One region of the Actinosynnema sp. NPDC023658 genome, then DNA from elsewhere that is predicted to be linked to it. Evidence: riboswitches for the same ligand, from Rfam matches in the RefSeq annotation. Region 1 holds a riboswitch; the other holds the start of a gene.
What was found. A riboswitch is a leader RNA that binds a small molecule or an ion and turns the genes downstream of it on or off. The one in region 1 is predicted to bind thiamine pyrophosphate.

Region 1 (6,861 bases):
CGTCGACTGGCTCGAACCCGGAGTGCTGGCCGCCACCGGCCACCACCGCAACGGCCTGCTGCTCGCCCCCGTGACGGCGCGGCGGGTGCTCGCCCTGCTCCGCGAAGGAGGAAACAACCGGTGAAGGCGAAGGTCAACGGTCTGGAGCGGGAGCTGGCCGACGGGTCGACCGTCGCCTCCGTGCTCGCCCTGCTCGACGCGCCGCCCAGCGGTGTCGCGGTCGCGGTGGACGGCGAGGTCGTGCCCCGCGCGGCGTGGGCGACGACGGCGGTCCCCGAGGGGGCCGTGGTCGAGGTGCTGACCGCGGTGCAGGGAGGCTGACGTGGACGACCCCTTGGTGATCGCCGGACGGGAGTTCGGGTCGCGCCTGGTCATGGGCACCGGCGGCGCGGCGAACCTGTCGGTGCTGGAACGCGCGCTGGTGGCGTCGGGCACCGAGCTGACGACGGTCGCGATGCGCCGCCTGGACTCCTCGGGCGGCGGCGTGCTGGACCTGTTGGCGCGGCTGGGGATCTCCGCGCTGCCCAACACCGCCGGCTGCCGCACCGCGGCCGAGGCCGTGCTCACCGCGCGGCTGGCGCGGGAGGCGTTGGGCACGGACTGGGTGAAGCTGGAGGTCGTCGCCGACGACCGGACGCTGCTGCCCGACCCGGTGGAGCTGCTGGACGCGGCCGAGCGGCTGGTCGACGACGGGTTCGTGGTGCTGCCCTACACCTCCGACGACCCGGTGCTGGCGCTGCGGTTGGAGCAGCTGGGGTGCGCCGCGGTGATGCCGCTGGGTTCGCCCATCGGCACCGGCCTGGGCATCCGCAACCCGCACAACATCGAGCTGATCGTGGCGCGCGCGTCGGTGCCGGTGGTGCTGGACGCGGGCGTGGGCACGGCGTCGGACGCCGCGCTGGCCATGGAGCTGGGCTGTTCGGCCGTGCTGCTGGCGACCGCGGTGACGAGGGCGCAGGACCCGGAGCGGATGGCGGCGGCGATGCGCGCGGGCGTGGAGGCCGGCCGGTTGGCCCGGTTGGCGGGTCGGATCCCGAAGCGGTTCTGGGCGCACGCGTCGAGTCCGGCGATGGGGTGATTGCCGGGCACGGCATGATGGATGCTCATCGTGTCCGTCGACCCGAGGAGGACTGCCGTGACGGCCGACCAGGTCGAGGACGCCACCGCCCGGCTGTACCTCGCGATCGGCAGGCTCTCCCGGCTGCTGCGCCGCACCGGCTCACCCGGCCTCGGACCGGGCGCGGTGTCGGCGTTGGCCACGTTGGCGCGCTGCGGCCCGATGAGGCTGGGCGACCTGGCCGCCAAGGAAGGCGTCGCGCCGCCGACGCTGTCGCGGATCGTGGCGGCCCTGGTGGAGGCCCGGTACGTGCGGCGCGAACCGGACCCGCAGGACGGCCGGGCCTGGCTGGCCACGCCGACGCCCGAGGGCGTGACGATGGTGTCGGGCGTGCGGTCGGCGCGGGTGCGGGAGTTGCAGCGCCGCATCGAGGACCTCAGCCCCGAGCACCGCGACGCGCTCGTGCACGCCCTGCCCGCGTTGGAGGAACTGGTCGGGGAGATGGCCTGATCAGCTCCCCGGCGTGCCGCGGGGGAGGTCTTGCCCGGTGAAGTCGTACGCGGTGAAGTCGTATGCCGTGAAGTGGGCGATCGGGACGTAGCCGAGCCGCCGGTAGAGGGCGTTGCTGGTGAGGTTGCCGGGGTCGGTGAACAGCACCACGTGCGACGCGCCCGCGGCCAGCGCGGCCCTGGTCACCTCCGCCGTGACCGCGCCCGCGTAGCCGCGTCCCCGCAGGTGGGCCGGGGTGTAGACGGGGTCCACCCGGACCATGCCGCCGACGAGCGACGTCGAACCGGCGACGGAGACGGGCGTGCCGTCCGGGGTCTCCCAGAACGTGAAGTGCTTGTCCGCGAAGCGTGAGCGGGCCCAGGAGTCGGTGTCGGCGGCGGGGTCCTCCCCGACCGCGACGGCGAACTCCCCGACCCACCGGATGACGTCGTCCAGGTCCTCCGCGGCCGCGGTCCGGGCCCGACCGGCCGGGAGCGGCGGCGGGGTGAGCGTGCCGAGGCGGTGGAGGAGGACCCGCACCCCGGGCGTCGCCACCGCGCCCGCGTGCCGTTGCCACGCCTCGCCGAAGGCGGTGGCGGTGTCGTGGTCCGCGGTGACGCCGGCGAGCGTGACGCCGAGGCCGGCGAGGTGGGCGGCGAGGGCGTCGGCCTGCCCGGGGGAGAGGCCGGTGAGCGTCAGGCGTCCCGTCGGACGGCGGTAGCAGGCGGCGCGGACCTCACCCCCCGACTCCAGCCGGCCGAAGACGGTGGCGCCCGCCCCGGGCACGTCGCCGCGGGCGCGCAACCTCTCGGTCACGGTCAGCGGCATGGTGTGCAGGTCGGGCCGCGACCGCAGGAAGTCCCCGGCCCGGCCCAGGAAGTCGTCGACGTCTTCGGTCAGGTGCCAGCCGTCCGCGCGCATGCCTCATGGTCCCGGGTGCGCCCGGCCTGACTTGCCCCGGTCGACGCCTGCACCAGCTCCACCGCCCCGCTGACCAGCCCCGCGACGGCGAACACCACGAACGGCCGCCGCGTGGCCAGGGTGGCGGAGAACCCGGCCGGCTCTCCCACCGCCAGAACGACGGCCGGCCCTACCCACCGCCAGAACGACCGGCGGCCCTCCCACCGCCACGACGACCCGGCTAACCCTCCAACCGCCACAACGGCGACACAGGACCGACACCGGCGCCCAACGGGTACGCGGCGGCCACCGAGCGGACCACGAAGTCCTTGCCGAACCGCACCGCCGTCGGCACGTCCGCACCCCTCGCCAGCTGCGATGCGACAGCCGACGCGAGCGTGTCACCGCTGCCGTGCGTGTGCCGGACGTCGTACCGCGGCCCGACCAGCTCGACGAACCCCGCCCCGTCGTACAGCAGGTCCAGGCACTCCGGGTCGTCCCACAGGTGACCGCCCTTGACCAGCACCCACCGCGGGCCCATCGCGTGCAGCGCCTCGGCGGCCTTGCGCTGGTCGGCACGGCTGCGCACGTCGATGCCGGTGAGCAGCCGCACCTCGTCCAGGTTCGGCGTGACCAGCGTCGCCCGCGGGAACAGCAGCGTCCGCAACGCGTGCAGCGCGTCGTCGGCCAGCAGCTGGTCGCCGTGCATCGACGCGGCCACCGGGTCCACCACGAACGGCCCGACGTCGACCCGGTCCAGCGCCCCCGCGACCGCCTCGATGATCGCCGCCGACGCCAGCATCCCCGTCTTCGCCGCGTCCACCCCGATGTCGGACGCCACCGCCTCGATCTGCGCCGCCACCACGTCCGCCGGGATCTCGGTGTACCCGGTGACGCCCAGCGAGTTCTGCACGGTCACCGCCGTGACCGCCGTCATCCCGTGCACGCCGCACGCGAACAACGTCCGCAGGTCGGCCTGCAGGCCCGCACCACCGCCGGAGTCCGACCCGGCGATGGTGAGGACCTTCGGTGGCGCGGACGCCATCACTCGACCACCGGCAGGTAGACCTTGTTGCCGTGCTCGGAGAACTCACCCGACTTCTCCGACATGCCCGCCTCGATCGCCTCCACAGTGGACAGACCGCGCTCCTCCGCGTACCGCCGCACGTCCTGGGTGATCTTCATCGAGCAGAACTTCGGCCCGCACATCGAGCAGAAGTGCGCCGTCTTCGCCGGTGCGGCGGGCAGCGTCTCGTCGTGGAACGACCGCGCCGTGTCCGGGTCCAGCGACAGGTTGAACTGGTCCTCCCACCGGAACTCGAACCGGGCCTTCGACAGCGCGTCGTCCCAGTCCTGCGCGCCCGGGTGCCCCTTGGCCAGGTCCGCCGAGTGCGCCGCGATCTTGTACGTGATCACGCCCGTCTTCACGTCGTCCCGGTTCGGCAGGCCCAGGTGCTCCTTCGGCGTGACGTAGCACAGCATCGCCGTGCCCAACCAGCCGATCTGCGCCGCGCCGATGGCCGACGTGATGTGGTCGTACGCGGGCGCGATGTCCGTGGCCAGCGGCCCGAGGGTGTAGAACGGCGCCTCGCCGCACCACTCCTCCTCCAACCGCACGTTCTCCGCGATCTTGTGCATCGGCACGTGACCCGGGCCCTCGATCATCACCTGCACGTCGTGCGCCCGCGCGACGTGCGTCAACTCGCCCAACGTGCGCAGCTCCGCGAACTGCGCCTCGTCGTTGGCGTCCGCGATCGACCCCGGCCGCAGCCCGTCACCCAGCGAGAACGTCACGTCGTAGGCGCGCAGGATCTCGCACAGCTCCTCGAAGTGCGTGTAGAGGAAGCTCTCCTTGTGGTGCGCCAAACACCAAGCCGCCATGATCGACCCGCCGCGCGACACGATGCCCGTGACGCGGCGAGCGGTCAGCGGCACGTACCGCAGCAGCACCCCCGCGTGCACCGTCATGTAGTCCACGCCCTGCTCGGCCTGCTCCACCACGGTGTCGCGGTAGACCTCCCACGACAGCTTCGCCGGATCGCCGTCGACCTTCTCCAACGCCTGGTAGATCGGCACCGTGCCGATCGGCACCGGCGAGTTCCGCATGATCCACTCGCGGGTCTCGTGGATCCGCCTGCCCGTCGACAGGTCCATGATCGTGTCCGCGCCCCACCGCGACGCCCACACCATCTTCTCCACCTCCTCCTCGATCGAGGAGGACACCGCCGAGTTCCCGATGTTCGCGTTGATCTTGACCAGGAACTTCTTGCCGATGATCATCGGCTCGGCCTCGGGGTGGTTGCGGTTGAGCGGGATCACCGCCCGCCCGGCCGCCACCTCGTCCCGGACGAACTCCGGGCTCATGCTTTCGCGCGCCGCGACGAACCGCATCTCCGGCGTGATGATCCCCGCCTTCGCGTACGCCAGCTGCGTCACCGCGCCGCCCACCGGCTCCCGCGCCGCGACCCACTCCGCGCGCAACCGCGGAAGTCCACTGTGGACGTCGATGGTCGCGTCCCCGTCGGTGTACGGACCCGAGGTGTCGTACAGGTCGACGTGCTCGCCGTTGGTCAGCTCCACCCTGCGGAACGGGACCCGCACACCCTCGCCCACCTCGCGGTAGACCTTCCGCGAGCCCGAAACGGGCCCGGTCGTGACACTGGGCTTGACCGAACGGTCGTCGAGTGCCGTCACGTCGTTCCTCCCTACGCCGGCATTACCCGGTCAGGTTCCGGCGGTCGGCGGCACCGGGACCTCGAAGTCCCAGCCGCCCTCTCAGCCCGCTGTGGCGCGAGCTCCCGCGTGTGTTGAGTTGTCGGACTGTCGAGCTGACCATAGCCACGGCCCGGTGCCGATGCCAAGGTGCGGATGCCAAGGGCCACCGTTTGCGCGTACCTTTCACCGCGTGGCTGATCACCAGCCGTTCCCGCCCGGCGCCCGGCGCGTGGCCCGCCCCGCCGCCGTCTCGCCGTGCCCGTCGTGCGGCGACCTGGCCGGCCGCGGCTACCCCGCCTGCCGGTACTGCGCCGAGCTCGTCGACCAGTACTGGCTGCTCGACTGGCAGGTGCTGCTGGCCGCCGAACAACTCGCCGAAGGCGGCTCCGGCGAACGCGAACTGGCCGAGCTCGTCCTCGCCGACGAGGTCGGCCACCACCCCTGGACCTGCACCGACTGGGCGATGACCCTCGTCACGTGCAGCCAGTGCGGCGACGAACTCGCCACCGGACCCGCCGACTGCGTCCGCTGCGCCATGGCCGACGGCCTGCGCTGGTCCTGGGACCACGCCGGGTACCCCCACGCCATGACCGCCGGCGAACACGCGCTGCGGGTGGCCAGGGCGACCCTGCGCGCACCCCACCGCGCCCGTGCCGCCACCGTCGGCGCCTGGCGGCTGCTGATGCCGTTCCTGCTGGTGGGCGCACTGCCGACGGTCGGCCAGGTGCGGCGCATCAGGGCCGCCGTCCTCGCCGGCGCCTACGCCGACCTGGCCCGCTGCGCCACGCACGTCAAGCTGGCGTCGTTCCCCGAGCTGCCCTGGCGCCGCCCCGAGCGCCCGTCGCGCCCCGACCACCAACCCAGGTCCCCGCGCGACCAGCGCGCCACCGCCGACCCGGTCCGCGAGCGGTCGACCCCCGGCGCGCACGAGCCCGCCGCGGACCCGGCCTAGCGCTCCGACCGCCATGTGATCCGGATCACTGACGACAACGCGGTCCGGTCCACCACGTCTTCCCGATGACGCCGAGAACAACGCCGGCGAATACGCCGGCGAGCGACATCGCGCGGCGTCACCTGAATTCCGGGGGGAATACAACCGTGCAAAAAATCGTGAAGACAACCGTGCCCCTGCTCGCCTCCGTGGCGACCGCACTCGCGCTCACCGCACCGGCCGACGCGGCGAGCGACCCCACCGTCGGACGCGCCAAGCCCATCGACACCCGCGTCGACCTCGACGGGGACCACCGACCCGACAAGGTCGTCCTCGAAGTCGTCCCCGACAACCCGGACGAACAACAACTCGTCGCCACCGTCAGCGGAATCCGCCTCACCGCCCGGATCCCGCTCCACTCCTACCCCGGCATCCGACCGCTGCGCGTGGTCGACATCGACGCCGACGGGCGGGACGAAATCATCGTCACCGAATCCGTCGGCGCGAACACCCTCGGATTCACCGCCTGGGGCCTGTTCGGCGGACTCCGCCCGGTGACGTCACCCGACGGGACACCGCTGCCCCTGTGGGAGGGCGGCGGCGCGAGCGCCATCGCCCGCTACGGCTGCGAACCCGCCGACGGCGGACAGCGCCTCGTCACCGTCCAAGCCGGGGTGATCGACTGGGAGAACTTCGTCTACCAGGGCGAACGCGTCACCTACGCCGTGCACGACGGCGTGGCCGTCGAAGCGACCCGGACGCCCGCGGT
Region 2 (6,283 bases), on a different contig from region 1:
ACCGGCCGGGTCCGCCCGTTCACCGGTTGCGGCATCGTCGGCTGCGCGTCGGTCAGGTCATGCCGCCCCCGTCAGGCTCGGCGGTCGCCCCGGTGGCCCGCCCGGAGCGGGTTCACGGGTGTTGCCGCGGCGGGGTGACGGGGATGGACTGGGCGTGGTGGAAGACGTCGTCGGGGTCGACGGCGCGTTTGGCGCGCACGAGCCTGCCGAAGTTGGTGGCGCCGTAGTAGAGCTGCCACCAGCTCGCCGCCTCGGCGGTGGGGCGTTCCGGCAGGTCGGCGTCGAGGTAGTTGACGAAGCAGCCGTCGGTGGCGGCGCCGTCGGGGTCGTGGTCGGCCGCTGCGGGCACCCCGCCGGTCTCGGCGTAGATGCGGGTGTAGGTGTCGCGCAGCCACCGGACGTGGTCGTCGTCCTGGGCGGGGTCGGTCCAGAAGGTCATGTACTGGACCTTGATCACCGAGTCGCGGTGCGGGGTGGCGGTGGCCTGCTCGGTGGTGGCGTTGACCTGCCCGCCGTAGGTGTCCAGGGACACCCGGGCGCCCTCCGCGCCCCGACCGGCGGCGGCGAACGTGGCGACCAGGGTGTCCACCTGGTGGTCGGTGAGGCGGCGGTGGTAGGCCGACTTGTAGTCGGCACGCCGGTTCCAGGTGCCCTGAGCGTGGCCCGGGCCCGGGTCAGGCTCTCGGGCGCGTCGTCGTCGATGGCGACCTGGGTGGTGAGGTTGATCGCCCGCGAGTCGGAGGTCAGCTGCGGGAAGACGCGGAACAGCGCGAACAGCTGGTTGTCCGCGGTGGACCCGGGGGTGGAGCGGCACTCGCACCAGCGGCTGAAGCGGCGCAGCATGCGGGCCGGCTCGGCGCCGCCGGAACCGACCTGGTCCCAGCCGATGGTGATGTCGTGCAGCAGCACCTGGCGCGGGGCGCGGGGGAGCAGTTCGCGCGGGGGAGTGCGGTCGTCGGCGCCGGCGGTGACCACTTCGACGCCGTGCAGGTGGTCCACGGTGAGCCCGTTGCGGCGGGACAGCAACCCGTAGCCGCCGCCGACGATGTGCCCGCCGGCGCCGACGGTGGCGCACGACCCGCCGGGGATGGTGGTGCCCCAGCGGCGGTGCAGCTTCACCGGTCGGCCAGCGTGAACGCCTCGTCGTGGTCGTGCGTCACGACCAGCGCGGTCGCGCCCGTCTCGCGCAGCAGCCGCGCCAGGTCCACCGCCAGCTGCTCCCGCAACGCCCGGTCCAGCGCGGACAGCGGCTCGTCCAGCAGCAGCAGCCGGGGTCGCGGCGCGAGGGCGCGGGCCAGCGCCACCCGCTGCTGCTCGCCACCGGACAGCGACGTGACCCGCCGCCCGCCGAACCCGGCGAGGCCGACCAGCTCCAGCAGCGCGGCCACCCGCTTCTCGCGCGCCTCCCGCTCCACCCGCCGCATCCGCAGCCCGAACGCGACGTTGCCCGCCACGTCCCGGTGCGGGAACAGCTGCCCGTCCTGGAACACCAACCCGAAACCGCGCCGGTGCACGGGCGTGCCGGCCAGGTCCACGCCGTCCCACGACACGGTCCCCGCGCTCGGCGGCTCCAACCCGGCCACCGCGCGCAGCAACGTCGACTTGCCGCAGCCCGACGGCCCGAGCAGCGCCACCACCTCGCCGTCCGCGATCGACAGGTCCACACCGGACACCGCCGCCACGTCCCCGTACCGCACGCCCAGCCCGTCGACGCGCAACGACATCAGAACTCCCCGCCGCTCGGCACGCGCAACCGCTCGATCACCAGCACGGCCGCCGTGGTCACCACCATCAGCAACGCGCACGCCGCGTAGGCCATCTGGCTGTTCAGCTGACCCGGCCGCGACATCAGCCGGGCGATCACCACCGGCAACGTCGGCGCGTCCGGTCGGGCCAGGAAGCTCGTCGCGCCGAACTCCCCCAGCGCCACCACGAACCCGAACCCGGCCGCCGCCAGCAGCGACCGCGACGCCAGCGGGAGGTCGACCTCCCGCCACACCCGCCACGGGCTCGCGCCCAGCGTCGCCGCCGCCTGCCGCAGCCGTTCGTCCACGGCCCGCAGCACGGGCAGCACGATCCGCACGATCAACGGCGTCACAACCAGCGCCTGCGCCAACGGCACCAGCAGCGGTGACGTGCGGAAGTCACCGGGCAGCGCGTCCATGGTGACCAGGTAGCCGAAGCCGAGCGTCACCGCGGACACGCCCAGCGGCAGCATCAGCGCCGTGTCCAGGGTCTCCGCGAACCACGACCCGTGCCGCCGCAGGCCCACCAGCACCACCGCCGACACCACGCCGACCAGCAACGCCACCAACGTCGCGTCGGTCGCCACGAGCACGGAGTTCACCGCCGCGTCCAGCCCCGACACGGCCAGCGTGCCGCGCTCCCCCGTGCCGGTCAGCGCCGCGTACCCGGCGAGGCTCCAGCCGTCGTCGGTCGCCAACGACCTCAGCACCAGCCCCACCACCGGCGTGAGCAGCGCCACCACCACCAGCCAGGCCGCCACGACCACGCCCCGCTCGCCGCCCACCGGTCGACGCGGCGGCTCGACCCGCAGCGGCAACCCCTGCTCCCGCCTGCGCCGCGCCAGCCCGCCGACCACCAGCACCGCGACCACTGCGACGAACTGCAGCAACGACAGCGCGGCGGCCCCGGACAGGTCGAACAGCTCCACCGTGCGCAGGTAGATCTCGGTCTCCAGGGTGCGGTGGCGCGCGCCGCCGAGCACCAGCACCACGCCGAAGCTGGTGGCGCAGAACAGGAACACCACCGACGCCGCCGACCCGATCGCGGGCGCCAACGACGGCAGCACCACGGACGTGAACGCGCGCACGCGTGACGCGCCCAGGGCCCGTGCCGCGTCCTCCGCGCGCCGGTCGACCCGCGCCCACAGGCCGCCGACCGTGCGGGCGACCACGGCGACGTTGAAGAACGCGTTGGCCAGCACGATCGGCAGCACACCGCCGTCGGGCCACAGCGCCCGGAACGCCAGCCCCACCACCACGGTCGGCAGCACGAACGGCACCATCACCGCCGCCCGGACCACGCCCGTGCCGCGGACCCGGCAGCGGGCCAGCAGGAACGCCACCGGCAGGCCCGCGACCAGCGCCAGCACCGTCGACGCGGCGGCCTGGCCGAGGGTGAACCCGACCAGGTCCCACGTGTCGGCGCGGGCCAGGACCGGCAGCACACCGCCGTCACCCAGGCCGAGCCCGACGATCGCCAGCACCGGCCAGGCGAAGAACACCCCCAGGAACGCCAGGGGCAGCAGCGCGGCCAGCGACCACGTCAGCCGCGGGCTCGGGGACAGCCGTCGACCTGGGTGCGCCCGTCGGCTCAGCCCTGGACCAACGTGCGCCACTGCTGCACCCACCGCTCGCGGTTCGCGTCGACCTCGTCGGCGGGCAGCGACCGCGCGGTGGTGGGCAGCGGAGCGGCCTTCGTCCACGCCTCGGGCAGCGCGACGCCCTCGCGGGCCGGGTAGACGTACATCTGCCCCGGCACGGCGGCCTGCACCTGCTCGCCCAGCAGGAAGTCGACGACCTTCTTCGCGTCCTCGGGGTTCTTCGCGCCGTTCAGCACGCCCGCGTACTCGACCTGGCGGTAGCACGTGTCCAGCAGCGCCTTGGTGCGCGGCGTGCCGTCGTCACCGATCTCCGCCGACGGCGACGACGCGTACGACACGACGATCGGCCGCGGCCCCTTGCCGCTGGAACCGGAGAAGTCCTGGGTGTAGGCCTCTTCCCAGCCGCTGACGACCTTCACGCCGTTGGCCTTGAGCTGACCCCAGTAGTTCGTCCAGTTGTCCGCGCCGAACCGGTCGATGGTGCCGAGCAGGAACGCCAGGCCCGGTGACGACGTCGCCGGGTCCTCGACCACCAGCATGTCCCGGTACTTCGGGTCGGCCAGGTCGGAGTACTGCTTCGGCTCACCGACGTCCTTGAACGCCGCCACGTCGATGTTGAGGCACACGTCACCGACGTCGACGGCGTGCAGCCGGTTCGGCGGGTCGAGCTGGTAGCGCTGCGAGCCCTTCTGCGCCTCGGGGCTCGCGTACTCCGCGAACACGCCTTCCTTCAGCGCGCGGGACGCGAACGTCGAGTCCACGCCGAAGGCGACGTCACCGATCGGGGCGTCCTTGGTCAGGACCAGCTTGTTGGTCACCTCGCCCGCGTCACCGCTCGCGAGGGTCTTGATCGTGATGCCGGTGTCGGTCTTGAACTTGTCCAGCAGCTCGGGGCTGAGCGCGAACGAGTCGTGCGTCACCAGCGTGACGACCCGCTCCCCCGCCGCCGGCGCGTCGGACGTGGTCACCGAACAGGCCGTGAGCAGCGCGAACGCGGTCACGGCGGGCAGCACTCGTCGGAACATCATCTCTCCCTACACCGGCATGACCCGGATCAGGTGTGGACGGTCGAAGGCTCGCGCGCCTTCCTCTCAGCCCGGCGCAGCACCGGACTCCCGTGGCGAACGCGCAGCTTACCCCGCGCGGTGGCACGATCGGCCCCATGGCCGAGCTGCTGACCGACGACCAGGTGACCGCCTCGCTGACCGCGCTGCCCGACTGGCGGGCGCAGGACGCCGCGCTGGTGCGCACCGTGGAGCTGGAGAGCTTCGCGCAGGCGTTGCAGGTGGTGAACCGGGTGGCGGAGATCGCGGAGAACGACGACCACCACCCCGACATCGACATCCGCTGGCGCACGCTCACGTTCCGGTGCAGCACGCACTCCACCGGCGGGATCACCGCGCTGGACGTGTCACTCGCGGAGGAGATCGACGGGGTCCTCGACGCGCTGCGCTGAGGCCTTCGCCCGGTCCCGGAGGACGACGGCGATCGTGACCAGCGTGAGCAGGCCCACCGCCGGGTAGACCCAGCCCAGCGCCGAGTAGTACCAGGGGCGGGGGATGATCCAGATCGACGGCTGCGCCTTGAGCAGGAACGAGATCAGGTAGCTGCCGATAGCCAGGACCCACGCGACGGCGGTGGCGGTGGCGAGCCGGTGCCGGGCCGAGTAGATCAACCACATCAGGGCGGGCACGGCCCACACCCAGTGGTGGCTCCACGAGATCGGTGAGACGAGCAGGCCGAGGAACTGCACGGCGACGACCATCGCCAGCACGTCCTTCGCCTTCACCGCCGCGCGCAGCGCGAACCCGGCGAGCACGGCGGCCACGGCCACCGCGGCGAGGAACAGCGGCCCCGTGCCGATGTCGTAGCCGACCGTGCGGGACAGCGCGCCGCGCAGCGACTGGTTGATCGCGGACCCGACCGGGCCGACCCGGGAGGCGTCACCGAGCAGGTGGAACCAGTACTCGTTCGACAGGGCGGGCGACACCGCGTACGCCACCGCGACCGTGCCGAAGAACGCCGCGATCGACCACACCGCCGCCTTGTACTGGCGGTTGACCAGGAAGTAGAGGCCGGAGATGGCGGGCGTGAGCTTCAACCCGGCCGCGATGCCGACGCCCGCGCCCCGCTTCCAGTTCCGGGCGCTGACCATCGTGCCGAGCAGGAGGGCCGCCAGCACCAGGTTGATCTGCCCGTAGTTCAGCGTGGTGCGGACGGGTTCGACCCACACGAACAGGCCGGTCCACAGCATCGCGCGGCGCGGGTCGTGGCTGCCGAGGAGTTGCAGCGACTTGCGGGTGGTGAACCACAGGCAGGCCAGGCAGACGAGCTGCCAGAACCACCGCGCCACGCCCCACGGCACCCACGACAGCGGCACGAAGACCAGCGCGGAGAACGGCGGGTAGGTGAACGGCAGGGCGAACTGGTCGGAGAACTCCTTGAGCCGCCAGTCGTAGAGCAGGCCGGTGAACAGCTCCGGCGAGGCGTTGCGGTAGACCATCAGGTCCACCATGGTCATCTTCGTCTGGAACGCGACCATCGCGAGGTGTCCCAGCAGGGAGAGGCCGAACACCCAGGGCGCGACCGCGAGGGCTCGCCCCTCCAGTGCGCGAAGTCTCACCCTGCACCTCCACGTTCGTGTGAATTGCACGACTGCCGGGCCACGGAACCGGGTACCCGGACGTCAAGACGAGTGGGAGATCAACGCAAGGGGATAACCGCATGACCACCGACATCGTCGTCTTCACCGTCTCCGCACTGGGGATGCTCGCCACCGCGGGGGGCGTCTTCGCCCTGGCCCGCCACAGCCGCAACCAGGTGCGCTGACGCACCAGCACAGTACCTCGGGGCGGGGGGGGGGGGCGGGACCCGCCCGCCCCCGGCGCTGGGCCGCCCGGGGGCCGCCGGCCCCCGCGCCCCCGCCGCGCGTCGGGA

Region 2: another riboswitch for thiamine pyrophosphate. It lies ahead of AB0G02_RS15025 (thiamine ABC transporter substrate-binding protein); the one in region 1 lies ahead of thiC (phosphomethylpyrimidine synthase ThiC).

Annotation. Positions count from the first base shown of each region.
Region 1 is NZ_JBFAAX010000032.1:105-6,965, reverse strand. It holds gene thiO (glycine oxidase ThiO) at 1-124, shown strand, start outside; gene thiS (sulfur carrier protein ThiS) at 121-321, shown strand; gene AB0G02_RS06925 (thiazole synthase) at 323-1,078, shown strand; gene AB0G02_RS06920 (MarR family transcriptional regulator) at 1,136-1,567, shown strand; gene AB0G02_RS06915 (GNAT family N-acetyltransferase) at 1,568-2,467, opposite strand; gene thiD (bifunctional hydroxymethylpyrimidine kinase/phosphomethylpyrimidine kinase) at 2,688-3,491, opposite strand; gene thiC (phosphomethylpyrimidine synthase ThiC) at 3,491-5,140, opposite strand; TPP riboswitch at 5,131-5,258, opposite strand; gene AB0G02_RS06900 (hypothetical protein) at 5,352-6,113, shown strand; gene AB0G02_RS06895 (hypothetical protein) at 6,179-6,861, shown strand, end outside.
Region 2 is NZ_JBFAAX010000108.1:852-7,134, forward strand. It holds gene AB0G02_RS15005 (BBE domain-containing protein) at 113-532, opposite strand; gene AB0G02_RS15010 (hypothetical protein) at 454-1,119, opposite strand; partial or broken gene AB0G02_RS15015 (ABC transporter ATP-binding protein) at 1,119-1,724, opposite strand; gene AB0G02_RS15020 (iron ABC transporter permease) at 1,724-3,361, opposite strand; gene AB0G02_RS15025 (thiamine ABC transporter substrate-binding protein) at 3,337-4,371, opposite strand; TPP riboswitch at 4,359-4,475, opposite strand; gene AB0G02_RS15030 (4a-hydroxytetrahydrobiopterin dehydratase) at 4,509-4,802, shown strand; gene AB0G02_RS15035 (mannosyltransferase) at 4,758-5,969, opposite strand.